2 linked regions of the Streptantibioticus cattleyicolor NRRL 8057 = DSM 46488 genome follow. The protein of the gene in region 2 interacts with the protein of the main gene of each other region in a pairwise test. Links are inferred from orthologs where the notes say so. Each region holds a gene or a part of one and is shown on either strand. Other genes may lie near its edges. The genes, in order: SCATT_RS17465 and rsfS.

Region 1 (15,080 bases), 2.2 Mb from region 2 along the record:
CGGCCCCGGTCAACGCGTCGGTGCGCAGCAGCCGGACGCCGTGCGCCAGCAGCCACAACGCCGCCGCCACGTGCAGCGCCCCGTCCGGACCGCGTTCCGGGTACGGCGACGTGCTCCACACCAGCAGCACCAGCACCACCACCGCGCCGAGCCCGAGCACCGCGGCCACCGCGCCGCTGAAGGCCGCCGCGGTCATCTCCGGCGCCCGGCGCCCCGGTCCGCCCCGCCGCCGCGTACGCCGGGGGAAACGCTCACCCGCATAGGTCACATCACCGCATCATGCCAATTAACGGACATAAGGTGATGGAACGTCAGGTCGGACGCCGGGCCGTGTCGCCGCCCGCTCCGGATCCGCGCGAAGACGGCGGGAAAGCCGCGAGCCCGGCTCCGGGGATCCGGAACCGGGCTCGTGCGCTCTGCCGCGGTGGGTCGGCCTGGTGTCAGCCGGCCAGGGCGGCGCGGGCGAGACGCGCGGTCTCGCTCGGGGTCTTGCCGACCTTGACGCCGGCCGCCTCCAGGGCCTCCTTCTTCGCCTGGGCGGTGCCCGACGAACCGGAGACGATCGCGCCCGCGTGGCCCATCGTCTTGCCCTCGGGGGCGGTGAAGCCCGCGACGTAGCCGACGACCGGCTTGGTCACGTGCTCCTTGATGTAGGCCGCCGCGCGCTCCTCGGCGTCGCCGCCGATCTCACCGATCATCACGATGAGGTCGGTCTCCGGGTCCTCCTGGAACGCCTTGAGGCAGTCGATGTGCGTGGTCCCGATGATCGGGTCGCCACCGATGCCGACGCAGGAGCTGAAGCCGATGTCACGCAGCTCGTACATCATCTGGTAGGTCAGCGTGCCCGACTTCGACACCAGGCCGATGCGGCCCGGCTTGGTGATGTCGGACGGGATGATGCCGGCGTTCGACTGACCCGGGGTGATCAGGCCCGGGCAGTTGGGGCCGATGATCCGGGTCTTGTTGCCCTTGGACTGGGCGTGCGCCCAGAAGTAGGCGGTGTCGTGGACCGCGATGCCCTCGGTGATCACGACGGCCAGCGGGATCTCGGCGTCGATGGCCTCGACGACCGCGTCCTTGGTGAACTTCTCCGGGACGAAGATGACGGTCACGTCGGCGCCGGTGGCCTCGATGGCCTCCTTGACCGTGCCGAAGACCGGTACCTCGGTGCCGTCGAAGTCGACCTTCTGGCCGGCCTTGCGCGGGTTGACACCGCCGACGATGTTGGTGCCGGAGGCGAGCATCCGGCGGGTGTGCTTCTGGCCCTCGGAGCCGGTCATGCCCTGGACGATGACCTTGGATTCCTTGGTGAGGAAGATAGCCATGGTGTCGGTTACCTCGTCCTTTACTTAGCAGCCAGCTCGGCGGCGCGGTCCGCCGCGTCATCCATGGTGTCCACCTGCTGCACCAGCGGGTGGTTGGCGTCGGTGAGGATCTTGCGGCCCAGCTCGGCGTTGTTGCCGTCCAGACGCACGACCAGCGGCTTGTTGACGTCCTCGCCCTTGGACTTGAGCAGCTCCAGGGCCTGGACGATGCCGTTGGCGACCGCGTCGCACGCGGTGATGCCGCCGAAGACGTTGACGAAGACCGACTTGACGGCCGGGTCGCCCAGGATGATCTCCAGACCGTTGGCCATCACCTCGGCGGAGGCGCCGCCGCCGATGTCCAGGAAGTTGGCCGGCTTGACGTTGCCGTGCTTCTCGCCGGCGTAGGCGACGACGTCCAGGGTCGACATGACCAGGCCCGCGCCGTTGCCGATGATGCCGACCTCGCCGTCGAGCTTGACGTAGTTGAGGCCCTTGGCCTTGGCGGCGGCCTCCAGCGGGTTGGCGGAAGCCTTGTCCTCCAGCTCGGCGTGGTCCGGCTGCCGGAAGGCGGCGTTGGCGTCCAGCGACACCTTGCCGTCGATCGCCAGCACCGTGCCGTCACCGGTCTTCGCCAGCGGGTTGACCTCGACCAGCAGGGCGTCTTCCTTGATGAAGACGGTCCACAGCTTCTTGAGGACCTCGGCGACCTGGTCGGCGACCTCGGCCGGGAACTTGGCGGCCTCGACGATCTCGCGGGCCTTGGCGTCGGTCACGCCCTCCTTGGCGTCCACCGGGACCTTGGCGAGCGCCTCCGGCTTGGTGGCGGCCACCTCCTCGATCTCCATGCCGCCCTCGACGGAGGCCATGGCGAGGAACGTCCGGTTGGCACGGTCCAGCAGGAACGAGACGTAGTACTCGTCCACGATGTCCGCGGTCTGGGCCAGCATCACCTTGTGGACCGTGTGGCCCTTGATGTCCATGCCCAGGATGGCGCCGGCCTTCTCCACCGCGTCGTCCGGGCCGTCGGCCAGCTTCACGCCGCCGGCCTTGCCGCGGCCACCGGTCTTGACCTGCGCCTTGACGACCACACGGCCGCCGAGACGCTCGGCAACCTCGCGCGCGGCCTCCGGCGTGTCGATGACTTCACCGCTCAGCACCGGTACATCGTGCTTGGCGAAGAGATCCCTCGCTTGGTACTCGAACAGGTCCACGCGCGTCCGTCCCTTTGCTTCTCTTAATCGCAGTCTGGTGATCGCGGGTTTTTTGTGTGCGCGGGCGTGCCGTGACCCAGTGGCTACGGCGTGGTGACGCGATCCGGGGAAGAGGGCGCACACGTCGTCCAAGTACGCGGCATGTCCGCATCGCAGGTTATCCCTGCCCGCTGCGAGGGTCTAAATCCAACGTCACACGAGCGCGGTGAGAACGGTCACAAACACCTGAGCGGGTGTGTCGCGCCCCTCTGTCGCGCCCCGGAGCGGCCGAAGGCCGGGCGGCCCGGAGTGGTGCGGGGGATGGCGGGGAACGCACCACGTCCGGACCGCCCGGCGGTCCATGGAGGCCCGGTCGGTCAGATGCCGAGGGCGCCGGTCGGCAGGGTCGGCAGGGCCGACAGGGAGCCGGTGCCCGGCAGCGACGGGACGCCGGTCGGCAGCGTCGGCAGCGAACCGGCCGCCTCCACCGGCGTCACCGCGACGCGCACCCCGTTCACCGTGGTGGTCGCGACCCGGACGGCCCCGTTGACGGCGCCGGCCACGGCGTTGTGCGCGAAGGGCAGGGTCTGGGCGACCACGCCCTGGGCGCATCCAGTGACCGCGCCGGTCAGCGGCCGGGCCTGCCGCACGACTCCGGTGGCGAACGGCCGGGCCTGCCCCGACTCGTCCCGCGCCACGCTGCCGGCACCGGCGACGGCGCCCCGGGCCACCGGGAGCGTCCCGGCGACGGCCTTCCTGGCGAGCGGGCCCGCCTTGGTCAGCGCGTCCAACCGGGTGCCGGCGGCGAGGATCCCGTTGGACAGATCGGTGGCGTCGCCCGGAGCCGGGACGGAGGGCGCGGACGGGACGGAGGGGACGGACGGCAGGCCCGAGGACGGCAGCGCGGGCCCGGCCGGGGCCGCGGGCACCGTACCGACGTGCTCGACCGCACCGGTCACGGCGCCGGCACCGACGCCGTGCGCCGCCTCGGCGAGCCGGCGCACGGACGGGACGGCGCCGGTCCGGTGGACGTTCCCGCCGGTCACCGGCCGCGCCGCCGTGGTCATCGGGTGCTCGACCGGTCCGCTGCCGGTCGGCGAACCGACGACGGGCAGCTTGTCCCGCACGGCGCCGACGGTGTGGGTGACGTTCACCGGGCCGGCGACGGAGGCCAGCCGGGCCGCCGTGCCGGTGACCTCGCCGGTGACCCGGCCGACGGCCTGGCCGGTGCCGGGCACCACGGGCAGCGTGGCCGCGTTGGCGGCGACGCTCCCGAGCGCCCACACCCCGGAAGCGGCGGCGACGACGACAACGGCACGGCGAATGCTCGTACGCATGAGGGGACCTTTTCTCTCTTCGGATTCTCTTCGGGACGTGTACGGCTCGGCCGGGCACGCGAGAGGAAACGGGGCGGCGCGACGCCTACGCCGGGCGCGCACTGTCGGATGCGGGCAACACGGCCCGTACACCGGTCAGTTGCGCGGAACGCGGGAACACGTACGGGGGCTCGACGGCCCGCCGGGGTCGCTCACGTCCACAGCCGGAGGCGTCCTGCCACGCCCGTGCCTCGCGCACCGGGCGTCGCCGTGGGACCGCCTAGTCGGGCTGGACGGAGACGTTCGCCGGCCGCTGGAGGGGCGACGAACCGTGCGCGGCGCGGATCGCGACCGCGTTCAACGGGAGCCGCGCGCCGGACGCGGGCAACGTGGCGTGGGCGCCACCGTCGTGGTGGACGCCGTCACTCTCGCCAGGGTGCTCCTGGTGTCCGGCGGGCGCCGCCGGAGCGTGCGCGGGCCGCCGGTGCGCCACCTGGACGCCGGTGTGCGCCCCGCTCACGGCGTACGCCGCGTGGCCGCCACCGGTCGTCGTCGGCGCAACGTCGGCCGCCGGAGACGCGGTACGCCGCGTGGCCGTGGCACCGCCGTGACCGGCACGGGAGCCCGCCACCACGTGGTGACCGCCGCCCGGCGCACCGGCCGACGGACCGGCCGCGACCGGCACGAGACGGCCGGCCACCTGCCGTACGGCACCGATGACCCGGCCCGGTTCCAACGCGTCGTCCAGCGTGCCGACCGGGCGGACCACCGCCATCCGCGCGACGTCACCGGGGACCCCGGTGGCGTCGAGGCCGGACCCACCGTCCACGGCACCCCGGGCCACGCCCGGGATCTCGCCGCGGTCCGCCGCCGAACTCGCTGCGGCGGCAAGGGCCTTGCCGGTGGCCGCCCGGTGCGGCGTGGTGGACCGCGCCGCGGTGTGCGCGCCGGGAACACCCGGCACCCTCGGTGTGTCGGCGTGCGCCCTGCCCGCGAAGAGGAAGGCGACCGCCAGGAATCCGCCGAGCAGCATCGTCACCCGCAGCGCGCGCCGCACCGCGACCGTGGTGCGCGACGGCACGACGGCGGCAGGCAGGGCATGAGCCACGGATGACAAGGTGGGGGGACCTTCCCGTACGGATCGACACACGTTCCGGGTGACGGATGGATCCTCGCACGGCCGACCGGGGGCACCGCAACCCCCCTTCCCGCCTTGCCACCGTTACGGCGCCTTATGCCTGATGCGACGCCATGTCGGGTATCGGCAACGGCCGTTTCTCGATCGCCGCCGCCATCACCTCCGGGAACAGGTCGGGCGTGCAGGCGAACACCGGCACCCCCAACGCGGCCAGCGCCGCCGCGTTCCGCCGGTCGTACGCGGGCGCGCCCTCGTCGGAGAGCGCCGGCAGCACCACGAACCGCACCCCCGCCCCCGTCATCGCCGCCACCCGGCGCAGCATCTCCTCCCGTATGCCGCCCTCGAACAGGTCGCTGATGAGCACCACCACCGTCTCGGCGGGACGGCCGATCAGCGACTGGCAGTGGGCGAGCGCCCGGTTGATGTCCGTACCGCCACCGAGGCGCACGCCGAAGAGCACGTCGACCGGGTCGTCGAGCTGGTCGGTGAGGTCGGCGACGGCGGTGTCGAAGACCACCAGCCGGGTGGCGACCGACCGCATCGAGGCGAGCACGGCGCCGAAGACCGACGCGTACACCACCGACGCCGCCATCGAGCCCGACTGGTCGACGCAGAGCACCACCTCCTTGCGCACCCCGCGCGCCGCCCGCCCGTGGCCCACCAGCCGCTCCGGCACCACCGTGCGGTGCTCGGGCAGGTAGGTGCCGAGGTTGGCGCGTATCGTCCGGTGCCAGTCGATGTCGCGGTGGCGGGGCCGTGCCACCCGCGCCGAGCGGTCGAGCGCCCCGCCCAGCACGGCCCGGGTGCGGCCCGCCAGCCGCGCCTCCAGCTCCCGCACCACCTTGCCCACCACCAGCCGCGCGGTGCGCCGGGTGGTCTCCGGCATCGCGTGGTGCAACGAGACCAGGGTGCCGACCAGGTGCACGTCGGCCTCGACCGCCTCCAGCATCTCCGGCTCCAGCAACAGCGCGGACAGCCCGAGCCGGTCGATGGCGTCCCGCTGCATCACCTGGACCACGGAGGCCGGGAAGTACCGGCGGACGTCACCGAGCCAGCGGGCCACCCGGGGCGCCGAGGCCCCGAGCCCGGCTCCCCGGTCGCCCGGCGGCCCGCCGGCCTCCTGCGGCCCGCCGTACAACGCCGCCAGCGTCCGGTCCATCTCCGCGTCCCGCCCGGTGAGCAGCCGCCCCGTGCCGTCCGCCGCGCCCCCGCCGAGCACCATCCGCCAGCGCCGCAGCCGCTCCCCGTCCACGGTCTCCTCCGCCGCCCCGCTCACGCCGTCACCCCCTCCTCCCGGTGTCCCAACAGCAGCCGCAGCACCGGCAGTACGGCGTCGGCGCGGGCCGCGTCCAGCTCAGGGGCGAACCCCGGCAGGCCCTCCGCCGGCCCGGCCGCGCGCGCCGCGCCGCCGCCGGTGCCGCGGCGCACCAGCTCCCCCACCGACCGCCGCACCCCGGCCTCGAACCGCCCGAACGTCCGCCGTACCAGCGGCAGCACGTCGGTGAACGCCTCCTTCGGGACCGCCGTCAGCCACCGGTCGACCAGGCCCAGCAGCCGTTCGTCGTGGACCAGGAGCATGCCGCCGTCGGCCAGGAAGCCGTCGATCAAGGCCGCCGCGTCACGGTGCGGGGTGCCGGGCGACAGGGCCAGGGCCATCAGCCGTTCCGCCTCCGGCGCGGTGAGCCTCCCGTCGTCCAGCAGCAGGCGGACCGCCCGGCCGCGGATCAGCCCGGAGACCGCCGCGTCCCGCCGGGCCAGCACGCCGAGCGTGGCCGCCCACCGCTCCCCCGGCCCGGCACCGCCGAGCAGCCCGACCGCCGCGTGCACCGCGTCCAGGTGCCCGCGCATCACCGTGGCCCCCGACTCGTCCAGCCCCGCGCAGGCCGGCGGCAGCCCCACGCACACCCGCAGCGCGATCCCCTCGGCGACCTCCCGCAACGCCGCCGCGTCGGTGTCCCGCACGTCCCCGTAGCGCACCGAGCGCACCAACGCGGGCAGCGCCTGGGCCAGTTGGGAGACGTCCGTGTCGAGCGCCGCCTTGTCGGCGAGGGCCCGTGTCACCGTGCGCAGCGCCTCCGGCAGCCCGGCCGGCAGGCAGCGTTCGGCGAGCGCGGTGACCTCGGCGAGGGTGGCCGCCGACCCCGCCGCGTCCTGCGTCTTCGCGGTCGCCGCGGCCCGTACCGTGGTGCCCCACACGCCCGCCTCGGCCACCCGCACCGCCGACTCCGGCTCCCAGCGCAGCCGCCAGCTCTCCCGGAACGTGCCCGTGCCGCCGGTGCGGGACGTATCCGGGTGCCCCCAGTCGACGCCGAGCAGGGCGAGCCGGTGCAGCAGCCGGCTGCGCCGCGCGTCGGTGTCGTTGCGCAGATCGAGGTCGAGCCGGCGCTCGGCCGCCTCCGGACGCAGCCTCAACGCCCTTTGCAGTCGGGCGAGGTCGCGGGCGAGCGGCACCGCCGGCGCCTCGGGCGGCACCTGGCCCAGCGCCTCGCCGACCACCAGCCGCTCCCGCACGAGCGCCAGCGGCACCTCGGACCCCTCGCACAGCACCGCCCGCGCCGCGTCCAGGCTCTCCGCCAGCCCCGCCAACGGGCGCCCGCGCAGCGCCGCGAGCGTCTCCGCCAGCCGCACCGCCTCGATCACGTGCGCCGTGGAGACCGGCAGGTCCTCCTCCCGCAACAGCCCGGCCACCGTGGTCAGCCACCCCGCGAGCACGGCGCCCGGCTCCCGCCCCGCGTGCCGGAACAGATGCGCGTACCACCCCGGGGAGTCGATCCCGGCGCCGTAACCGCTGCTCCGGGTCAGCCGCCGATGGGTCCACGGCACCCAGGTGATCGCGGCCCGCACCTTCGGCAGCCCCCGCACCGCCTGCCGGTCGGCGGTCACCGGACGCGCCCGGGCCAGCGCCGGTACGTGCCACGCCCCGCAGACCACCGCCGCGTGCCCGAACTCCCGCACCGCCTCCCGGATCCGCAGCCGCATGTGGGCCTCCCGGGCGGCCTCCACACCCCCCGGGTCCCCCTCCCCCGGCGACCCCCGCAGCACCGTCATCGCCTCGGCCACCGCCGCGAACGCCGCCGTGACGTCACCGTCCCCCGCCCGGTGCTCCACCGCGTCCTCCCACCAGCGCTCCGGGTCGTCGTACCCGGCGGTGCGGGCCAGCACGGCGAGCGGGTCCGCCCGTACGCCGTCCTCCTCCGGCGGCGCCTGCCGCAACGCCAGGGTGTGCGCGGCCGGCAGGTCGATGAAGCGCACCGGAACCCGCCGCTCCACCGCCCAGCGGATCGCCTGCCACTCCGGTGAGAACTCCGCGAACGGCCAGAACGCCGCCACCGCCGGGTCGTCCACCGCGTGCGCCAGCAACGCCACCGGTGGCCGCATGCCCTCCGCCCCGGCCAGCTCCACCACCGCGTCCGCCTCGCGCGGCCCCTCGACCAGCACCACCGCCGGCCGGTGGCGTTCCAGCGCCGCCCGCACCCCGCGCGCCGACCCGGGCCCGTGGTGGCGCACCCCGAGCAGCAACGGGGAGCCGGCCGGGGCGGGCGGCGGGTCCGCGGGGCGCGTCCGGGCGGTCATGCCGACGTCACCTCCCGGCACGCCCGGTAGAAGTCCTGCCAGCCCTCCCGCTCCCGCACCACCGACTCCAGGTATTCCCGCCAGACCAGCCGGTCGGCCGCCGGGTCGCGGACCACCGCGCCGAGCATCCCCGCCGCGATGTCCGCGGGGCGCAGCACACCGTCGCCGAAGTGGGCCGCCAGGGCGAGGCCACCGGTGACCACGGAGATGGCCTCGGCGGTGGAGAGCGTGCCGGAGGGCGACTTGACCCGGGTGCGCCCGTCGGCGGTGACCCCTTCGCGCAGCTCGCGGAAGACGGTGACGACGCGCCGGATCTCGTCCGCCCCCTCCGGCACCGGCGGCAGGTCGATGCCGCGGCCGATCTGCGCGACCCGGCGGGTGACGATGGAGACCTCCTCCTCGACGGTTGCGGGCAGTGGCAGGACCACGGTGTTGAACCGCCGGCGCAGGGCGCTGGACAGCTCGTTGACCCCGCGGTCGCGGTCGTTGGCGGTGGCGATCAGGTTGAACCCGCGCACCGCCATCACCTCCTCGCCCAACTCCGGTATCGGCAGTGTCTTCTCGGAGAGCACAGTGATCAGCGTGTCCTGCACGTCGGCGGGGATCCGGGTCAGCTCCTCGACGCGCGCGAGCCGGCCGTCGGCCATGGCCCGCATGACCGGTCCCGGTACCAGGGCCTTCCGGGACGGGCCTTCGGCCAGCAACTGGGCGTAGTTCCAGCCGTAGCGGATCGCCTCCTCCGGGGTGCCCGCGGTGCCCTGCACCAGCAGCGTGGAGTCACCGCTGACCGCCGCCGCGAGGTGTTCGGAGACCCACGTCTTGGCGGTGCCGGGCACGCCGAGCAGCAGCAGCGCCCGGTCGGTGGCGAGCGTGCTGACGGCCACCTCGACGACGCGCCGGGGACCGGTGTACTTCGGGGTGATCACGGTGCCGTCCGGCAGCGTGCCGCCGAGCAGGTACTTCGCCACGGCCCAGGGCGACAGGTTCCAGCGCGGCGGACGCGGCCGGTCGTCGGCGGCGGCGAGCGCCTTCAGCTCCTCGGCGAAGGCGTCCTCGGCGTGTGGCCGCAGGGCCTGTTCGGTCATGGCTCCCCCAGCGAGAACGAGTGGACGGAACGCGGATCGGAAGTGGCAATGGAGACGGTTCGCGGTCACGGGATACGGCGGCGGACGGCCGACTCCCTCGCGGGCGGCGGCACTTCACCGGCGGCACGGCACGATTCGGCGGACATGGCGCAAGCACGGCCGCGTTCCGCCCGACCCCTGCGGACCGCGGATGCCATCCACCTTGCACCACGCCACTGACAATCGCCCTGCCCGCCAATGTCCTTGCAGGTCAGGGCAGTTGCCGGGGCCATTGTCAGTGGCCGCTCGTAGCGTGAGGGGCATGGAGGAGACCCCATCGCGGTGGCCGGTGGAGCGGGTGCTCGCGCTCGCTCCCGACGCCGCCTCACGCACCGTGGGCGACCGGCTCGGGAAGCCGGGGCCCTGGTCCGGCACGGGTTGGTCGCCACCGTCGGACGACCGGGCGCCCGGGGCCGGCGGCACGGTGTGGGGACGGTGCGCGGACGGCTCCGGCCCGCCGTACGAGACCGTCGCCGACCTGTCCGGACCGGCGTTCCACTGCACGTGCCGCAGCCGCGAGGCACCGTGCGAACACGCCCTCGCCCTGCTGTCGCTGTGGGCGCGCGACGCCGGTACGGACGTCCCCGCCGCCGAACCACCCGAATGGGTGACACCATGGCTCGCCGCCCGCCCGGAGCCCCGCCCCGCCGGCCCCCGTACGGCCCGCGCCGATCCGCAGGCCGCCCGCCGCCGCGCCGAACGGCGGGCCCACCGGGTCGCCGCGGGCGCCGCCGAGCTGGAACAGCGCCTCGCCGACCGGCTGCGCGCCGGACTGGCCGCGCCCGACGCCCGGGACGGCCGCGTCTGGGACGAGATCGCCGCCCGCATGGTCGACGCCCAGGCGCCCGGACTCGCCGCCCGGGTACGGGAGTTGGCCGCCATACCGCACACCGGCACCGAGTGGCCCTCCCGGATGCTGGAGGAGAGCGGCCTGCTCCACCTCCTCGCCCGCGGCTGTCTGCGTGGCGACGCGCTGCCCGGGCCGCTGGCCGCCACCGTCCGGTCCCGCGTCGGCTTCACCGTCGAGGCGGCCGGGCTGCTCGCCGGCCGCACCGTGCGCGACCGCTGGCTCGTCCTCGCCCAGCACGACTCGGGCGACGAACGGCTGACGACCCGCCGGATCTGGCTGCACGGCCTGGACGGCGAACGCCCCGCCCTGCTGCTCTCCTACGGCGCCCGGGGCCGCCCGCCCGAGGTGTCGCTGCCGGTCGGCGCGGTGCTCGACGCCGAACTCGCCTACCACCCCGGCGCGATACGGCTGCGCGCCGCCCTCGGCCCACGCCACGGCGCCCCGGGCCCCGGCCCGGTACCCCCCGGCATCGGGGTGGAGGCGGCGCTGGACGCGTACGGGGAGGCGGTGCGTGCCGATCCGTGGCTGGAGGAGTGGCCGGTGGTGCTGGCCGGTGTGGTCCCGGTGCCGTGCGAGACCGGCTGGCAGCTGGCCGACGCGGGCGGCGCCTGGGCGCTCCCGGTGGACCGCCGCCGGATCGGCCGGCCCTCCCTGTGGCGACTGCCCGCCGTCTCCGGCGGCGATCCGGTCACCGTCTTCGGCACCCTGGGCCACCACGGCTTCGCCCCGCTGACCACCTGGGTGGCCCACGACCCGGCACGTCCCGAGGCGGTGGCGCTGTGACCGGCCGCGAACGCGCCCCGGCGCCGGCCACGCCCTCCTGGGCCGAGCTGGTCTCCGCCGCGCTCGTCGGCACCGACCGGCGGATACCCGCGGGGTTGGCCGCCGGGGCGGACGATCCGGCGGTGGCGCTGCTGGACGCGGCGGCGGTGGCCGCGGTGCGGCGGCGGGCCGGGGCGCGTCCGGTGCGCGCGGCCGTACGACCGCGGCCCGCCGTCCGGGACACCCGGCCGGTGGTGCCGCAGGCCGCCCGGGGCAGGCTCGCGGCGCTGCTGAGCGAACGGTCCGGCGCCGGTCCGTCCGCCGGCCGCCGCGGCACCGCGCCCAGCCTCGGCGAACTGCTGCCGCAGTGGCTGGCGGCGGCCAACGCGTACGGCTACCGCGCCCCCGAGGAAGCGCTGCCCGCGCTGCTGGACGCCGCCCGGGCCCGTACCGACCTGCGCCCCGACGCGCTCACCCTCGCCGGACCACGGGCCCTGTGGCTGGCCGAGCTCAACCCCGACTGGCGGTTCGCGCTGCGCGCCGCCAACCGCAGCGCCGCCGGGGACGCCGCCGCCGACCCGCGGGCCACCCGGCGACTGTGGGAGGAAGGGCTCTTCGCCGAACGCGTCGCCCTGCTCAGCGGGTTGCGCACCACCGACCCGGCGGCCGGCCTCGCCCTGCTGCGCACCACCTGGCAGCGGGAACGCGCCGAGGACCGGCTGATGTTCGCCGACTCGCTGCGCACCGGGCTGAGCCTGGCCGACGAGGACTTCCTGGAGCAGGCGCTCGCCGACCGCAGCCGCACCGTACGCGCCACCGCGGCCGAGCTGCTGGCCGCCCTGCCCGGCTCGGCGCTGGCCGCCCGGATGGGCGAACGGGCGGTGCGCTGCGTCTTCCTGCGCCACGGCGCGAGCGGTCCGCACATAGCCGTGGCCGCGCCGCATGCCTGCGACGCGGCGATGGAACGTGACGGGGTGAGCCCCGTTCCGCCGTCCGGCCGCGGCGAACGCGCCTGGTGGTTCGGGCAGTTGGTGGAGGCGGCGCCGCTGGCGGTGTGGACCCGGGTCTTCGGCGGACTGCGCCCGGAGGAGATCACCGCGCTGCCGGTGGACGACGACTGGCAGCCGGATCTGCACGCCGCCTGGTGCCGGGCGGCGGTACGGCAGCGCGACCCCGGCTGGGCGCGGGCACTGCTCGGGCCGCCGCCCGGCCCGGCGGGCGTGGTCGCCTCGATGGGCGACCCGGCCAAGCTGCTGTCGGTCCTGCCGGAGGACGAACGGGCGGCATGGGTCGCCCGCTTCATCGACTCCCACGGGCTCTCCGAGGCGTTCCAGATGCTCGGCGCCTGCGCGGTGCCGTGGGCCGAACCGCTGGGCCGCGCCGTGGTCGACGCCCTCGAGATCGCCCGCGAGGCGGGCAGCTACCCGTGGAGCTTCAGCGGCGTCATGGGCCTGGCCGAACGCTGCCTCGACCCCGCCCAGGCCAACCGCCTGACCCCCCTGACCGCCACCCCCGAAGACCCCCCCGACGGCTCCCCCGGCGCCACCGCCTACTGGACCGAAGCCTTCCAACGCCTCGTCAGCACCCTCCGCCTCCGCGCGGCGATGCTCTCCGAACTCGCCCCTCCACCCGCCCCGAGCTGAGCCCCGGGCGGGGCGGGGCCGACGGAGCCGGTCAGGGGCGAGCCAACGCCACCCCGGCGGGCTGAGCCCCCGGACCCAGCAAGCCGGGCGCACCCATGCAGACCGGGCGACCCCAAACGGGCGCGGCCCGAGCCGGACGCGACGGGCCCAGCAGTCCGGGCGAAGCCGAACGGGGCAGCGTCACGCGGCCCAGCCAAGCCGCCGGGCGGAAACCGGACAGGGGCGGAGCCACGCCAGGCCAGGTGCGGCCGAACAGGGGCCCCCGCCCCGGACGGGGCGGGACTCGTCGCTCGCCGGGCCGCATCGGGGTGCGGCCCGGTGGGGTCACGCTTCGGCGGGCTGGCGGACGTTGGCGCGGACCCAGTCGACCACGTCGCCGGTGGTGGTGCCGGGGGTGAAGATCGCGGCGACGCCGAGTTCCTTCAGCGGCGGGATGTCGGCCTCGGGGATGATGCCGCCGCCGAAGACCTGGATGTCGCGGGCGTCGCGCTCGGTGAGGAGTTCCAGGACCTTGGCGAAGAGCGTCATGTGGGCGCCGGACAGGATGGACATGCCGATCGCGTCGGCGTCCTCCTGGATCGCGGTGTCCACGATCTGCTCGGGGGTCTGGTGGAGGCCGGTGTAGATGACCTCCATGCCCGCGTCGCGCAGCGCCCGCGCGATGACCTTGGCCCCGCGATCGTGGCCGTCGAGACCCGGCTTGGCCACCACCACGCGGATCGGACCGGACACACCCATCACTGCCTCCATGCCGTGCCATCGCTGCTGTCGGGCGTAAGCGTGAACGAACGTTATCGCCAGCATCGCGCAGACGGCAGTTTCACGGGAGTCAGGGAGGGGGAAATCACACGTGGGACACGTTCGTAAGACGTTCGGCCCACCACCGCGTACCTCCACCGCTCCGCCGAGCGGCGCGTGGTCGTACCCGGGGCGCGCGGGCCGTACGTGATCCCGGAAAAGCCCCGGCCGGGCCGCCTCGCCGCCCTGCCGCCGTGCCGTGGGACGCACGGCGTCGTGCACGGCGGCCCGGCCGCCCCGTGGCCGCCCGGGACGGCACCGGACGACGCCGGACGACGCCGGCCCCGCACACGTCAGCACTCGCACGGCCGCCCACCGGGGCATACTGGCCGCGCTGTCCACCCGTGAGCCGCGACGGGGAGGTAGTCATGGGCGCGTCGACCGCCACCGGATCCGTCACCGCACCGCTGTCCGGGGTGCTCGCCGACGCCCTGCCCCGGTACGGCGCCGTACTGCGCGCGCTCGGGCTCGAACTCGCGGTCATCGCCGGGCATGTGCTGCTCTACCCCACCGGGCTGCGCCAGGAGCCGTTACCCCTCGCGCCCGGGTCCGCCGCGTCCACGGCCGTCGAGGCCGCCGCGACCGTACCGTTCACCGCCCGCCGGCCCGCCCGCCGCGCCGCCGTGCCGCGGGCCGCCGCCGACGCCCGGCCGCCCGTCCTCCTCCTGCACGGCTTCGTCGACAACCGTTCGATCTTCCTGCCGCTCCGCCGCAGCCTGCGCCGGCACGGCTGGCAGCGGGTGCACGCGGTCAACTACTCGCCGCTGACCCCCGACATACGGCAGGCCGCGGCCGTGCTCGGCCGGCAGGTGGAGTCGCTGTGCGAGCAGTCCGGGCACGCCCGGATCGACATCGTGGGGCACAGTCTCGGCGGGCTGATAGCGCGGTACTACGTGCAACGGCTCGGCGGGGACGCCCGGGTCCGCACCCTGGTCACCCTCGGCACCCCGCACAACGGCACCCGCGTCGCGCCGTTCGCCGACACCCACCCCATCGTGCGGCAGATGCGCCCCGGCTCCGAACTCCTGGCCGAACTCGCCGAACCCGCGCCCGGTTGCGCCACCCGCTTCATCGCCTTCTGGAGTGATCTCGACCGGATCATGGTCCCCGCCGAGACCGCCCGGCTCGACCACCCGGACCTGACCGCCGGCGACGTCCCCGTGCACGCCGTCGGACACCTGTCGCTGCTGTTCAGCCGCCGGATCGCGGCCGGGGTGCGGGAGGCGTTGCAGCACGCCGAGGAGGCCGCCGGGACCGCCGACGCCGCCTGATTCGACCGCGCTTCCCTCGCGCGCCTGCCCGAAAACACGCCGAGATTGTCGCCGTCCGGTAACGGGGGATAGAGTCCCGGGCAATTCCCGTGCTGCCGAGGCGAAAGA
Region 2 (15,047 bases):
GGCCCTCGCGCCGGGTGTGCCACCCGGTGGGTACCGTCAGTGACGGCGCGGCACGTAGCTGTTGACGTAGCCGGCCGCCGGGGTGCCGACGCCGGTGACGTTGTCGTAGCCGACGGTGGCGTTCAGCGAGCTGTCCTTGCCCAGGCTGCGCAGCGAGGTCAGCAGGCCGCCGGAGGCGTCGATGCCGTTGGCGTAGTCCATCCGGATCACGCCGAGGCCCTGGCCCTGGCCGAGCGGGTGGTCGGTGACGTCGTGGTAGGCGGCGGTGCCGTACCGGTCGTAGATGCCGGGGTTGGCGAAGCCGATCGGCACGCCGCCGCGGGCCTGCTGGGCGAGGGCCTGGATGGCGGAGATCACCGGAGCGGCCAGCGAGGTGCCGCCGATGCGGTACTCGCTGTACTTGACCGACTTGTCCGGGAAGGTCTGCGACTGGCCGACCAGGAAGCCGGTGTTCGGGTCGGCGATGGCCGCGATGTCCGGGACGACGCGCTTGGGCGCCGGGCCGTCCTGCTTGCTGAGCGCGTCAGGGACGACACCGCGCTGGTAGAACGGCTGGTCGACGGTCCTGCTGGTGCCGCCGCCCGCGCCGGAGGTGTAGGCGCCGGGGAAGTTGTCCCAGCTCTGGCCGTCCTTGGACAGGGTCGCCTTGTAGGTGCCCCAGCCGGTCTCCCACAGGTACTTGTTCCCCTTGCCGACGGCGAGCGAGGTGCCGCCGACCGCGGTGACCCACGCGGAGTTGGCGGGGGTGTCCACCTGCTTGGTGCCGGTGTTGGCGACCTCGTCACCGTTGTCGCCGGAGGAGAAGTAGAAGCCGATGCCCTCGACCGCGCCCTGCTGGAAGATGTGGTCGTAGGCGGTGGCCACGTCGGGGGTCTCGTTGGCCTCGACGTCGCCCCAGGAGTTGGAGACGATGTCGGCGAGCCGGTTGTCGACGACCTTGGTGAGCGCGTCCATCAGGTCGGAGTCACCGCAGGAGGCGGCGCCGACGTAGGTGATGCGGGCGGCCGGGGCCACCGCGTGCACCGCCTCGACGTCGAGGGTCTCCTCGCCGTACCAGCCGGCCGCCTTGCAGGAGTCGATGCTGTTGTAGGCGCCGGGGAGGACCTGGCCGAACTGCCCCGGCCTGTAGGGGGCGTCGCCGTTGCGCTTGGCGTACTCGGCCGCGTCCTTGGCTATGTAGGGCGAGGCGTAGGCGTCGGTGATGGCGATGGTGACGCCCTTGCCGGTCCACTTGCCGGCGCCGTAGGCGGCGCGCAGCTGCTTGCCGGTGTAGCCGTGCACCGCGTAGGGGGCCTTGACGCCGTAGGAGGAGGGCAGGCTGCTGTTGGTCTTCGAGCCGTAGTACGTGGAGAACGGACCGGCGTTCTTGAAGACGGCCTCGGGCGGCGGCAGCGTGTCGCCGGGGGTGGCGCCGGACGGCCGGGCGGCCGAGGTGGCGGCGTCGGTGGTGTTGTCGTGGCGGGCCAGCTTGGGCGCGTTGTCCAGGCCGGAGACGGTGAGCACGGCGTCGGCCACCGAGGCGGGCACGGAGGCCGCCTTGGCCGGCGCGTGGTAGACGCGGCCGTCCTTGGTGTAGTTGTGCAGGTCGGTGCCGAAGGCGCGCTGGACGGCGGCCTTGTCGCCGCTGACGGCCACGTAGTGCTGGGTGGTCGCGGTCACGGTGAGGCCGGCGGACTTCAGCCAGCGGGTGACGTCGGCGATCTGCTGCGGCGTGGCACCGAAGCGGGCCTGGGCCTGCTTGGCGGTCAGGTACTTGCCGTACAGCGGGGACTTCGGGTCGGAGACGGCCTGGGCGTAGGCGGCGAGGCCCTTGGCGTCGCGGCCGGCCAGGTAGACCCGGGCGTGGACGGTGGTCGAGGCGGCGGCGGAACCGTGGTCGGCCCGGGGCGTTGCCCACAGCGGCTTGGTGGTGGTCAGCACCAGCCGGTCGTGCGGGGCGGCCTGGGCCGAAGGTATGCCCAGCGCCAGAGCACCGGCCACCAGCGGCAAGGTCGCCGCCGCCGCCAGCCCGGCGCGAGTTCTGTGACGGTCAAGCTTCATGGAACCCCCAGCGATACGAAATGTCGCATGATGCGGAGCGCGATCACCGGATAACGGTGAGCCGCGCACCACAAAGCGAAACTCTGGCCCTGATCTGCTCACGTCAGGGACATGATTACTTCAAGAAATGGTCAAGTGCACGTAAAGCGCGGGGAGTTGGCCGAATCGACGGCAAGAGCGGCGCGAAGGCGCGACCGTGACGCGTGACACGCCGCGACGGTCAACGCACCGCGCCGTACAACGCGCCGCGGCAACCAACGTGCTGCGACATACAACACAAAACGGGCCACCCTCTCGGATGGCCCGTTCACTGTGGAGCTAAAGGGAATTGAACCCTTGACCTCTTGCATGCCATGCAAGCGCTCTACCAACTGAGCTATAGCCCCTTGTTCCGCTCCGCCGGGTTCCCCCGGCGACGTCCCAAACATTACACGGCCAGGGGGGTGGTTCGCCAAATCGGCCGGTGACCGCCGGCCGCGGGAGATCACCGGGCGGCGGCGGCCCTGCTGCCGGGCGGGGCGGCCGGGTACTGTCGGCCTTCCGTGCCGTCAGTGATCCCCGGGCCCACGGTGCCGTCCGCGCCCGGTCCGCCGACCCCAGGAGCCCACTCCGTGACCGCCGTGAGCGAGCCGCCCGCCCATGACCGCCGCCGACCCCTGGCGGGGCTGATGGCACGGCGGCCCACCGCGGTGGCCCTGGCGGTCTGCCTGATCTCGTTCGCCGTCTGCTGGGCCGCCCAGGTCCTGCTCCACGTCTCCATGATCGACCTGCGGGTCTACCGCGCCGAGGGGTGGACGGTGCGCACCGGCGGCGAGCTGTACGCCATGGTGGCCACCGAGGCCAACCTGCCGGCCACCTATCCGCCGTTCGCCGCGCTGCTGTTCGTGCCGCTGACCTGGTTCGGCGAGGGTGCGGTACGGGCGCTGGCCACCGCCGCCAACCTCGGGCTGCTGGTCGCCGTGGTCCACCTGTCGCTGCGGCTGGCCGGCCTGCCGCGCCGGATGCCGCGCGCCGCCGCGGTCTGCTGGACGGCCGCCGCCGCCGTGTGGTGCGAGCCGGTGTGGACCACGTTGCGGTACGGCCAGATTAACCTGCTGCTCGCCGCCCTGGTGCTGTGGGACCTGACCCGCCGGTCCGGCCACCGCTGGGCCGGGGTGGGCATCGGCGTGGCCGCCGGGATCAAGCTCACCCCGGCGCTCTTCGCGGTCCTCCTGGCGCTGACCGGGGTGGTGCTGGGGGTACGGCGGCTGCGCGGGGGGCGGCCGGTGTGGAACCCGGCGCTGCGCCGCGCGGCCGTGGCGGCGCTCGCCTTCGCGGCCACCGTGGCGCTGGCCGCGCTGGCGCTCCCCCGGGACTCGCGGCGCTTCTGGAGCGGCACGCTCTTCGCCGCCGACCGGGCCGGCCACGCCGAGGAGACCGCCAACCAGTCGCTGCGCGGCGTGGTCGCCCGACTGCTGCACACCGGCGACCCGGGCACGGTGTGGGCGGTCACGGCGGCCGTGGTCGGGGCGGCCGGGCTGGCGGTGGCGGTCGGCGCCGCGCTGGCCGGGCGGCGGCTGCCCGCCGGACGGGCCTGGGCGGCGTGCTCCTGCGCGGTGACCGCGCTGCTGGTCAGCCCGGTGTCGTGGTCGCACCACTGGGTGTGGTGCGTGCCGATGGTGATCGTGCTCGCCGGTGAGGCGGTACGGCTCGGTGACCGGCGGTGGGCGGCGGGGGCCGCGGTGACGGCCGTGCTGTTCTGCTCGTTCCTGCTGTGGGCGGTGCCGCACACCGGGCCGTTCCGCCCCGAACTCCACCAGAACCCCGGCCAGATGGCCTGCTCCGCGCTCTATCCGCTGCTGGGCCTGGCCTTCCTGGCCGTCGCCGCCGTCCGGACCACGGCGGCGCTGCGCACCACGCCGCGGCGGTGAGCCGTTCCGCTCACCTGCGGCGCCGTCCCGTCCCAGCCGCCGCCACCGCGGCCAGCACCACCGCCAGCGCCACCGTGGTGACCGCCAGCGCGTGCGCCGACCCGGCCGCGGCGCCGTGCGTCCCGGTGCCGGGGGCCAGCTCCAGGTAGAGCGAGCCGAACGTGGCGACGCCGATGAGCTGGCCGAGCTGGGTGACGGTGACCAGCAGCCCGCTGGCGTCGGCCGCGTCCTCGGTACGCACGGTGGCCAGTGCCCGGGTGAGCGTCGGGCTGTACGCGCCGCCCATGCCCAGCCCCAGCAGCACCAGCGCACCATGGAGCAGCGGGCCTCCCCCGCCACCGCCGCGCAGCGCGAACCCGCTCAGCAGACACGCCACGGCCGCCGCCAGCGCGCCCGCCGGGGCCAGCCACGGATGCCAACGCCCCGGCAGACGGCCCCAGTTGAGGCTGAAGGCGCCGAAGGCCACCGCGGTCGGGGCGAAGAGCAGCCCCGCGTGCGCCGGACGGTACCCCAGCCCGCCCTGGAAGTGGAGCGCGAAGGTGAGCAGGAACGCCGCGTTGGCCGCCATGGTCAGCCCGATCCGGGCCACCGCCACCGGCATCCCCGGCGCCCGCAGCACCCGGCCGGAGATCAGCGGCGCCCCGCCCCGCCGGGCCAGCCGCGTCTCGGCCACCGCGAACGCCCCGAAGCAGACCGCGCTCACCGCCAGCGACCCCCACGTCCAGGCCGGCCAGCCGTACTCCCGCCCCAGCACCAGCGGCACCGTCAGCGTGGTCACCGCTGCCCCCAGGGTGAGCAGCCCGGGGACGTCCAGCGGACGCGGCGCCCGGTCGCGTCCGCGCCGGTCCCGGGGGATCAGCCGGGGGCCGGCGGCCAGCAGCGCCACCCCGATCGGCACGTTGACCAGGAAGACCGGGCGCCAGCCGGTGCCGAACAGGTCGGCGTCGACCAGCAGTCCGCCGGCCACCTGGCCGACCACCGCGCCGGAGGCGATCACCGCGGAGAACGCGCTGAGCGCCCGGGCCCGCCGCGCCCCCTGGTAGGTGCGCTGGATCAGGCTGAGCACCTGCGGCAGCATCAGCGCCGAGCCGGCCCCCTGCACCAGCCGGAAGGCGATCAACTGCCCGGTGCCGGCGGCCAGTCCGCACGCCAGCGAGGCGCCGGTGAAGACCGCGAGGCCGCCCAGGAACGCCGCGCGGTGGCCGAACCGGTCGCCGAGCCGGGCCCCGGTGATCAGCAGCACCGCGTAGGCGATGGTGTAGCCGGCCACCACCAGTTGCAGCCCGGCGCCGGAGGCGTGCAGGTCGGAGCGGATGGTGGGGGCGGCCACGTTGACGATGAACGCGTCGAGCAGCGCCATGAACTGCCCGGTCAGCACGATCGCCAGCAGCCACCCCGGACGGGGCGGGGTGGCCCGGCGCCCGGCCGCCGGACGCGTACCGGAGCCGGCGGAGGGGGCACGGGTGAGGGTGGTGGGGTTCATGGCCTCCACGGTCCGGGGCGCCCGGTACCCGTGGTGAGAGCCCGCCGATGCTGGTACCAGCAGCACCTGGCAGCCCGCCGTGCGGCACGGCACGATGGCGCACCATGGGGGCGACGCGAGGGACCACGGCCGAGGGACGGACGACCGACGCGCGGGCGGTGCGCCGTACCGAACTCGCCGCCTTCCTGCGCAGCCGCCGGGCCCGCGTCACCCCGCAGGACGTCGGCCTCGCCCCGGGGCTGCGCCGCCGCACCCCCGGACTGCGCCGCGAGGAGGTCGCCCAGCTCGCCGGGGTCGGGGTCACCTGGTACACGTGGCTGGAGCAGGGGCGGCCGATCAACGCCAGCGTCCAGGTGCTGGACGCGGTGGGCCGGGTGCTGCGGCTGGACGCGACCGAGCAGGAGCACCTGTACCGGCTGGCCGGGGTGCCGTTCGTGGCCGAGGCGGTCCGCGACGAGGAGGGCCTGTCCGAGCAGGTGCGGACCGTGCTGGACGCCCTCGACCCGCTGCCCGCCGTGGTCTACAACGCCCGCTACGACATCCGCGCGTGCAACACCGCGTACCTGGACGTGTGGCCCGGCACCCACCTGTCCGACCGGCCCGAACGCAACGTGCTGTGGCGGCTGTTCACCATGCCCGAGTGCTGCGCGGCGCTGCTCAACCCGCACGAGGAGCTGCCGCGCATGGTGGCTCAGCTGCGGGCGGCCTACGGGCGGCACGTGGGCGAGCCGGCCTGGGAGACGTTCGTCGCCCGGCTGACCCGGGCCAGCGCCTCGTTCGCGCAGATGTGGGCCAGTGGTGACGTGGCCCCGCCCGGGTCGCAGATCAAGCTGGTGCGCACCGCCTCGGTGGGCGAGCTGCGGATGGTGACGACCTCGTTGTCCATCGACGGCCTGCCCGAGCACCGGATCGTGGTCTACGCCCCGGCCGACGAGGAGAGCCGGCAGGGCCTGGCGCGGCTGCGGGCCCTGTCCGACCCGCTGATCACGCACTGCCCGCACCACCGCGTCACCCTGTCGGAGGCGCTGGCCCGCAAGGAACGCAAAGAGAAGATCCCGTCCCCCTGAGGGGACGGGATCTTCCCGGACTGTGGAGCTAAAGGGAATTGAACCCTTGACCTCTTGCATGCCATGCAAGCGCTCTACCAACTGAGCTATAGCCCCTGGTGTTCCCGGCGGTTCTCGCTGCGAACGAGTAAGAGCTTAGCGGGTGACCTGCCCGAACGCGAAATCGCGGTCGGGCCGGCCGTCAGTCGTCCTCGCCGAGCACCGGTGCGGGCAGCGTGCCGGCGTTGTGCTCCAGCAGCCGCCAGCCGCGGGCGCCCTCGCCCAGCACCGACCAGCAGCAGTTCGACAGCCCGCCCAGCGCCTCCCAGTGCGCCGGCGGCAGCCCGGTCAGCCGGCCGATGGTGGTGCGGATGGCACCGCCGTGGCTGACCACCACCAGCGTGCCGCCGTCCGGCAGCTTGTCGGCGGCGCGCAGCACCACCGGGGCCGCCCGGTCGGCGACCTCGGTCTCCAGCTCGCCGCCGCCGCGCCGCACCGGCTCCCCGCGCTTCCACGCCAGGTACTGCTCGCGGTGGCGCTCCAGGATCTCCTCGTGGGTCAGCCCCTGCCACACCCCGGCGTAGGTCTCCCGCAGATCCTCGTAGCAGGTGGCCTCCAGGCCGGTGAGGGCGCTCAGCTCGGCGGCGGTACGGGCGGCGCGGCTGAGGTCGGAGGCGATGATCGCGTCCGGCCTCAGCGCCGCGAGCAGCCGGGCCGCGCGGCGGGCCTGGGCCACCCCGGTCGCGGTCAGCGGGATGTCCGTGGTGCCCTGGAAGCGGCGCTCCAGGTTCCAGGCGGTCTGGCCGTGCCGCCACAACACGATGCGCCGGCCGCGCCCCCCGTCGGGGCGCGGCCCGGCAAGGTCACCGGACGCGTTCAGCTCGGGCCCCCGTCCGCCTCGGCGGCCTGCCGGGCCGCGTACTCGGCGCCCTTGCCGCGGGTGGCCAGGGCGTCCTCGGGCAGCCCGATCTCCGGGCAGTCCTTCCACAGCCGCTCCAGGGCGTAGAAGACCCGCTCCTCGGAGTGCTGGACGTGCACCACGATGTCGACGTAGTCGAGCAGCACCCAGCGGCCGTCGCGCTCGCCCTCGCGGCGCACCGGCTTGGCGCCCAACTCCTTGAGCAGGCGTTCCTCGACCTCGTCCACGATCGCCTTGACCTGCCGGTCGTTGGGCGCCGAGGCGAGCAGGAAGGCGTCGGTGATCGACAGCACGTCGCTGACGTCGTAGGCGATGATGTCGTGCGCGAGCTTGTCGGCCGCCGCCTGGGCGGCGGCGGTGATCAGCTCGATCGAGCGGTCCGTGGCGGTCACAAGCCATGCTTTCCGGTCGGGTACGGGTACCTCTCCAGGGTCTCATGTCCGGCTGACATGCCCACCAGGAGTTTCCGGTACCCGGTCCGGGTCAGCTCTTGTGGTAGTCGGCTCCGAGCACCACGGTGATGTCCGCGTTGCCGGCGCCGTTGCCCTTGGTGACCGCGGAGGCGGGCAGTCCGAGGGTCTTGGCCAGCTCCCGGGCGGTGGCGGCCCGGGCGGCGGAGGAGTAGATCACCTGGGAGGCGGACTGCCGGGGGGCGGTGCCGCCGTCGAGGTAGGTGTAGCCGGAGTTGACCACGGCGGCCTGGGCGGTGTTGGCCGCGGCGGTGTCGCCGGTGGCGTTGCGCACCGAGATCCGCGGGGTGCCGCTGGGGTCGCTGTTCTTGACCGTGCCGCCGAGGACGTCCTTGACCACGCCGTCGGTGGCCTGGGGGCTGAGGGTGCCGTCGGGCTGGACGGGCAGCAGCGTGGTGGCGTAGTCGCCGCCCTTGGCCTCGTCGGCCAGGTGGGCGAGGGTGGCGCCGAGCTGGCTGTCGGTGAGCGACGGGTCGGGGATGGCGCCGAGGCTGTCGACGATCTTGGTGGCGGTGGCCGCGTCGCTGGGCAGCTTGGTCAGCACCGCCTGCATCACCTGGCCGAACCGGGCGAGCTGCTTGGTCTGGGGCTCGCCGGGGGCGCGGTAGGTGGCGTAGGCGACCGCCGCCTGCCCGTTGAGTTCCTTGCCCTTGCCCGGGGTGACCAGGGTCTTCCCGCCGCCCTTGACGGTGGCGTCGGCGTCCAGGGTGATCCCGCCGACCGACTCCACCAGGATCTCCAGGTACGGGGTGTCCAGCCGCCAGGTGCCCTTGATGTCGGCGCCGAGCAGGGTGCCGAGCGCGTCCCGGGTGGGGCCGGCGCCGTCGTCCACCACGGACTTGGCCAGCGTGGTGGTGCCGCTGTCGGTGGTGACCGCCAGCGAGCCGGGCAGCAGCACGGTGGACCCCTTGCCGGTGGTCTCGTTGCCGACCAGCAGCGCGGTGGAGCTGTCGTTGCTGTCCACCTGGCGCAGGTGGACCACGATCACGTCGCGCTTCTGCGCCCCGCTCGCGGCGGTCTTCCCGGTGCCGGAGGTGCCGGTGCCGGGCAGCTTGCCGGCCTGCCACAGGTAGGTCACGCCGCCGCCGACCGCCAGCACGGCGACCACGGCGAGGGCGATCAGCCGCTTGCGTCCGCGCCGTTTGCGTTCGTCGCGGCGCTCGGTGCGCGACTCGGTGAACTTCAGCCAGTCGATGACGTCCTCGGCCTGCTCGTCCTCCTCGTCGATGAAGGCGAACTGCTCGGTGTGGAAGCCCTCGTCGTCCTCGGCCGGTCCGGGGTGCGCCGGCTCCTCGGGCGGCTGGTGGTGGTCCGCGGGCTGCCCGGGCGCGGCCTCCTGGCGGGGCCGGGGCACCTGTCCGTAGCCGTCGTAGCCCTGCTGGTACGGCTGCTGGTACTGCTGCTGGCCGCCGTAGGCGTCGGACTGCTGGTACGGCTGTTCGGGCTGCTGCTGGTACGGGTCGTACGAATCGTAGGAGTAGCCGTACGGGGACTGCCCGGGCGGGGCGTACTGGTGGGGGACGTACCCCTGGGGGGCCTGCTGGTGCGGGTAGCCGGGCTGTCCGGGCGCCGGGTCGCCGCCGTCCGCGCCGGGCTGCGGCGCCGCGGCGGTGCCGTACCCGGCGGCGTACGGGTCGTACCCCTCGGCCGGGCCCTGGGCGTAGGGGTCCGGGCCCGGGTGGCCCCCGTACGGCTGTCGGGCGTACGCGGCCCGCTGCTCGTCCTCGGTCCAACGCTGTCCGGGGTGTGCGTCACTCACCGGCGTCCCTCCAGATCCGATCGAGGAAAAGGGCTATCCGGCTTCCCGGTACAGCTTCCGTTTGTTGATGTAGCGCACCACGCCGTCCGGCACCAGGTACCACACCGGCTCGCCCTGGGCCACCCGCTGGCGGCAGTCGGTGGAGGAGATCGCCAGCGCCGGGACCTCGACCAGGGAGACGCCGCCGGCCGGCACCCCGGGGTCGGTCAGCGGGTGACCGGGCCGGGTGACGCCGATGAAGTGGGCGAACTGGAACAGCTCGGAGGCGTGGCGCCAGGAGAAGATCTGGCCGAGCGCGTCGGCGCCGGTGATGAAGAACAGGTCCACGTCGCCGTGCTGGGCCCGCAGGTCGCGCAGCGTGTCGAGGGTGTAGGTGGGGCCGCCGCGGTCGATGTCGATCCGGCTGACCGAGAACTGCGGGTTGGAGGCGGTGGCGATGACCGTCATCAGATAGCGGTCCTCCGCCGGGGAGACCGTGCGGTGCTCCTTCTGCCACGGCTCACCGGTGGGGACGAAGACCACCTCGTCGAGGTGGAAGAGGCTCGCCACCTCGCTGGCGGCCACCAGGTGGCCGTGGTGGATCGGGTCGAACGTGCCGCCCATCACACCGAGTCGTTTCTTCACCGGCCCGGCCCCTCCGCCGACATCGATTCCGGAGGGGCGCACGGACGCTGCCTGCTCTCCCATGCGAGCACACCCTACTTGGCGTCCCTGGGCGGGCCGACCCGGCTCAGCGGTCCCGGTTGAACCGGGTGGTGATCCACAGCAGCAGCAACAGCACGAAGAGCGCGCCGCCGCCGGTCAGGTACGGGTTGAGACTCTCGTGGTTGCCGCCCTCGGCCAGCGTGGCCACGGCGGTCGGAAAGTGTGCGGTCATGGTCGGCAGGACCCCTTGCGGTCGGTCGTTCGTGGTCGAGTCAGCTCACTGGAAACTCGTGCCACATGGTACGTGCGGGGCGCGCGGAACCCCAGGCAGGGGCCGCACGTCCGGCACTTCGGTACGTGCCGCTCCGGTGCGCCGGGTACGTACGTTACTGGCCGTCAGTCCTTGTCGCCGTACCCGCGCAGCAGGAACCACGCGAGGAAGGCGATGCCGAGCACGGAGACGACGATGACGATCGGCAGCAGGTGCGAGGTGACCGGCGCCGTGTCGGCGAGGAGCACGGCGGCACCGTGCATCGCGGGGATGTGCATGTCCTTCAGCGTAAGCCCGTCCGGCCGCGCGTCCTAAGGTGGGGTGTGCGCAGGGACGAGCACGTGACGGCTACCCAGGGGATGAGGACCGATGACCGTGCCGAACGATTCCGGGGCCGGGGTGCCCGGCCGTGACCGCACCCGCTTCCCGGGGATCTCCTCCCGGGCCTACGAGCACCCGGCCGACCGCTCGGCGCTGGTCGCGCTGCGCAAGCTGACCGGGTTCGACACCGTGCTCAAGGCGCTCAGCGGGCTGCTGCCGGAGCGCTCGCTACGGCTGCTGTTCCTCTCCGACTCGGTACGCGTCGGCGACCAGCAGTTCCCGCATCTGAACGACATGCTGCGGGACGCCTGCTACATCCTGGACCTGCCGAAGGTCCCGCCGATGTACGTCACGCAGGACCCGCGGCCCACCGCGATGTGCATCGGGCTGGACGAGCCGATCGTGGTGGTCTCCACCGGTCTGGTGGAGCTGCTGGACGCGGAGGAGATGCGGGCGGTGGTCGGCCACGAGGTGGGCCACGCGCTCTCCGGCCACGCCGTCTACCGCACCATCCTGCTCTTCCTGACCAACCTCGCGCTGCGGGTGGCGTGGATCCCGCTGGGCAACGTGGCGGTGATGGCGATCGTCACCGCGCTGCGCGAGTGGTTCCGCAAGTCGGAGCTGTCCGCCGACCGCGCCGGGCTGCTGGTCGGCCAGGACCCGCACGCCTCGATGCGCGGGCTGATGAAGCTGGCCGGCGGCAACCACCTGCACGAGATGAACGTCGACGCGTTCCTGGCGCAGGCCGAGGAGTACGAGGCCGGCGGCGACCTGCGGGACTCGGTGCTGAAGATCATGAACGTGCTGCCGCGTTCCCACCCGTTCACCACGGTGCGCGCCGCCGAGCTGAAGAAGTGGGCGGGCAGCCGCGAGTACCAGCGGATCATGGACGGCCACTACCCGCGGCGCACCGACGACGACGGCACCTCGGTCTACGACTCCTTCCGCGAGTCGGCGAACCACTACGCCGAATCGGTGCGCACCAGCAAGGACCCGCTGATGGGCCTGTTGCGCGACCTGTCCTCCGGCGCCGGCGACCTCGGCGGCAAGCTGTGGGACCGCTTCTCCGGCGGCCGTCCCGGCGGCGACCGCGAGGGCCGCGAGGACGACAGGGCCTAGCGGCGCGCCGGGGGCCTCGGGTGGCTCGCGGACGGGTGCGGGGTGGGGGCGGCGCGCAGCAGGCCGCAGCCGGACGCTATCGGGACGGCGTGGTCCTGCGGGTCGATCCCCGGCCCCGAGGGGGCGCTCTGCCCGGCCAGCAGCGGACGGAAGTAGCCGGCCGCGTCCACCCCGCAGGCCAGCGGACCCGCCTCCACCGCGGCCTGCTGGAGCTGGAGCCGGCGTTCCCGCAGGTCCTCCTCGTCGAAGTACAGGCGCAACTGGCGGCGGACGGTGAACAGCGAGGCGGGAGCGGACCGCGCGTCGGCGGCCCGCACGGTGTACTCCAGCGTGTGGTCGGTGACGACCTCCAGCCCCTGGTCACCGCGTTCGTGGACGGTGACGGTGCCGCGCACCCGTACCGCCGGGTCGGCCAGCGCGACGCGGGTTGGGTCGAAGCGCACCAGCCAGCCGGTGGCCGCGTGCTGGCCGTCGTCGGCCGGGCGGGCCAGGCTGCGGTCGAACTGGTCGAGCTGTCCGGGGTCGAGGAGCGCCCGCACCTGCCGTACGTCCCCGCCGGTGAGCGCGTCCGGGCGGACCGAGGAGGCCACCACGTACTCCTTGGCCAGCACGAGCGCCTGGAACACCTGGGTGGAGGAGAAGTGGGCGGTGGCCCTGGGGTCGGGCAGGGTGACGGCGTCGGCGCCGACCGGGTAGCGCGCGGAGGCGCCCGGGGCGGCGGCCACCACGCCCTGCGGGGCGAGGCGCACCAGGGTGATGCGCGCCGGGTCCACGTCGGGCGCCGCGGTCCCCCGGTACGGGTGGCGCAGCCCCAGGTAGACCGCGGTGCCGAAGGCCAGCACCATCAGCAGCAGCAGGGCGAACGCCTGCGGGTTGCCGGCCGCCCGCGACCACGGCGGCCGGGTGCGTACCGCCCGGGCCGTGCCGCTGAGCCGTTCCCGGGCCGAGAACTCCTGTATCCGGGCAGCCCGGACGAACGATTCGTCGAACACGACGGATCGGTATTCGTCGTCACCGCCCCCCGGGACGCCCTGGGGTGTCCCCTCCGGAGGGTCTCCACGCCCGGTCATACGACAAGAGTAGGTCCCGCTCGCCCGTGGTAAACGCCCTGCTACCAGTCATCTTCTGAATGTTTGTCAGGGTGTCGCCGAAGAGGGCGCCTTCACGGCCGGACGGGGCACCGTGGACGGGCCGCTGGCGGGTGGCGGGGCGGGCTGCCGGCCGACGCCGCCGGCCCCGCGGTAGACGGCGGCGAAGCTGAGCGCCACCACGCCGACGCCCATCACCAGGGCGAGCACCCAGGCGATGGTGCGGTGCCAGCGGGTGTGGGCGCCGTAGTGCCCGCGGTGGCGGTACGGCCCGGCCCACAGCCCCAGCTCGTCCTCGTCGCTGACGTCGCGTCGGTGGTAGCCGTCGAAGCCGAAGCCGTCGTCGAACCGCGGCGGCTCGTCGTCGTCACCGCCGCCCACGCTACGGGCCCGGGCGGCGTCGGCCTCGGCGCGGGCCTGGGCCGCCGCCAGCCGCCGTTCCCGCGCGGTGGGTTCATGGGCCGGGGCGGCCCGGACGAACGCCTCGTCGAAGACCACGGAGGCGAACTCGTCGTCCGCGTCGCCGTGGTCGTCACCGTCGGGGAACGGCCTGCCGTCCTCACCCTCAGACACCCGTCCAGAGTAAGCCCGGCGGCGCCCCCTTGGGCAGTCGGCGGCGGAAATCCGCGGCCGGTCAGCGGATGTGGCCGTCCCCGGTGACGACGTACTTGGTGCTGGTCAGCTCCGGCAGCCCCATCGGGCCGCGGGCGTGCAGCTTCTGGGTGGAGATGCCGATCTCGGCGCCGAAGCCGAACTGGCCGCCGTCGGTGAACCGCGTGGAGGCGTTCACCATGACGGCGGTGGAGTCCACCAGTGAGACGAAACGGCGGGCCGCCGCCTGGTCGCGGGTGACGATCGCCTCGGTGTGCCCGGAGGTCCAGCGGCGGATGTGGGCCACCGCCGCGTCCAGGTCGGGGACCACGGCCGCCGCGATGTCGTACGAGAGGTACTCGGCCGCCCAGTCCTCGTCGGTGGCGGCCGGCACCTCGGTGCCCGTCTCCTTGCCCGCCCGCTGCCAGGTCGCGTCGCCGTGCACGGTGACCCCGGCCTCGGTCAGGGCGGCAAGGGCGGTCGGGAGGAAGGCGTCGGCCACGGCGGAGTGCACCAGCACGGTCTCGGCCGCGTTGCACACGCTCGGCCGCGAGGTCTTGGCGTTGAGCAGGATCGCCAGCGCCATCTCCAGGTCGGCGTGCTCGTCGACGTAGACGTGGCAGTTGCCGGTGCCGGTCTCGATCACCGGCACGGTGGACCCCTCCACCACGGTCTTGATCAGCGAGGCGCCGCCGCGCGGGATGAGGACGTCCACCAGGCCCCGGGCGCGCATCAGCTCGGTGACCGACTCCCGGCCCTCCCCCGGCACCAGCTGCACCGCGTCGGCGGGGAGCCCGGCCGACTCGACGGCGTCCCGCACCACGGCCACCAGCGCGGTGTTGGAGGCGTACGCCGAGGAGGAGCCGCGCAGCAGCACCGCGTTGCCGGACTTCAGGCAGAGCGCGGCGGCGTCCACGGTGACGTTGGGCCGGGCCTCGTAGACGATGCCGACCACGCCCAGCGGCACCCGGATCTGCCGCAGCTCCAGGCCGTTGGGGAGGGTGGAGCCGCGCACCACCTCGCCCACCGGGTCGGGCAGGCCCACCACGTGGCGTACGTCGGCGGCGATGGCGTCGATCCGCTCGGGGGTCAGGGTGAGGCGGTCGACGACCGCCTCGCTGGTGCCGGCGGCGCGCGCCGCCTCGACGTCGCGGGCGTTGGCCGCGACGATCTCGCCGGCGCGCGCCTGGAGGGCGTCCGCGATGGCCAGCAGCGCGCCGTCCCGCACGGTCCGCGGCTGCGGCGCGAGTACGGCGGCTGCCGCCTTCGCGCGGCGTGCGGTGTCGGTCACGGGGGACGAGGAGCTACTGGTCATGCTCCGAGGGTACTGAGCCCGAAGGGGGGTCCATGCCACGTTCCGGCATGCAAGACGCCGTCGCGGGGCC

What was found.
Region 1: the proteins of rsfS (region 2) and SCATT_RS17465 interact in binary tests that used the Escherichia coli proteins (3 or more experiments, as listed by UniProt). The link is inferred for Streptantibioticus cattleyicolor NRRL 8057 = DSM 46488 from one-to-one orthologs.

Annotation. Positions count from the first base shown.
Region 1 is NC_017586.1:3,966,259-3,981,338, reverse strand. Bases 7,566-10,326 are described here. They hold SCATT_RS17465 (ATP-binding protein), read right to left. Parts: upstream 9,610-10,326; coding sequence 8,521-9,609; downstream 7,566-8,520. Other genes in these bases: SCATT_RS17460 (hypothetical protein), read left to right, coding at 9,911-10,326; SCATT_RS17470 (DUF5682 family protein), read right to left, coding at 7,566-8,524. In the rest of the region: SCATT_RS40775 (cell division protein PerM), read right to left, coding at 1-56; sucD (succinate--CoA ligase subunit alpha), read right to left, coding at 441-1,325; sucC (ADP-forming succinate--CoA ligase subunit beta), read right to left, coding at 1,346-2,518; SCATT_RS17485 (hypothetical protein), read right to left, coding at 2,875-3,834; SCATT_RS17480 (hypothetical protein), read right to left, coding at 4,094-4,921; SCATT_RS17475 (VWA domain-containing protein), read right to left, coding at 5,046-6,173; more of SCATT_RS17470, read right to left, coding at 6,224-7,565; more of SCATT_RS17460, read left to right, coding at 10,327-11,281; SCATT_RS17455 (DUF5691 domain-containing protein), read left to right, coding at 11,278-12,903; SCATT_RS17450 (cobalamin B12-binding domain-containing protein), read right to left, coding at 13,228-13,641; SCATT_RS17445 (lipase family alpha/beta hydrolase), read left to right, coding at 14,070-14,972.
Region 2 is NC_017586.1:1,744,987-1,760,033, forward strand. Bases 6,074-8,801 are described here. They hold rsfS (ribosome silencing factor), read right to left. Parts: upstream 7,791-8,801; coding sequence 7,356-7,790; downstream 6,074-7,355. Other genes in these bases: SCATT_RS07535 (helix-turn-helix transcriptional regulator), read left to right, coding at 6,074-6,500; SCATT_RS07545 (histidine phosphatase family protein), read right to left, coding at 6,682-7,299; SCATT_RS07555 (LCP family protein), read right to left, coding at 7,882-8,801. In the rest of the region: SCATT_RS07515 (S53 family peptidase), read right to left, coding at 37-2,040; SCATT_RS07525 (glycosyltransferase 87 family protein), read left to right, coding at 2,652-3,950; SCATT_RS07530 (MFS transporter), read right to left, coding at 3,961-5,433; more of SCATT_RS07535, read left to right, coding at 5,538-6,073; more of SCATT_RS07555, read right to left, coding at 8,802-9,627; nadD (nicotinate-nucleotide adenylyltransferase), read right to left, coding at 9,661-10,314; SCATT_RS38920 (hypothetical protein), read right to left, coding at 10,358-10,504; SCATT_RS38485 (hypothetical protein), read right to left, coding at 10,669-10,821; SCATT_RS07565 (M48 family metallopeptidase), read left to right, coding at 10,913-11,983; SCATT_RS07570 (SCO2583 family membrane protein), read right to left, coding at 11,980-13,053; SCATT_RS07575 (SCO2584 family spore wall biosynthesis protein), read right to left, coding at 13,120-13,644; SCATT_RS07580 (glutamate-5-semialdehyde dehydrogenase), read right to left, coding at 13,706-14,977. UniProt on the Escherichia coli protein: Functions as a ribosomal silencing factor. Interacts with ribosomal protein uL14 (rplN), blocking formation of intersubunit bridge B8.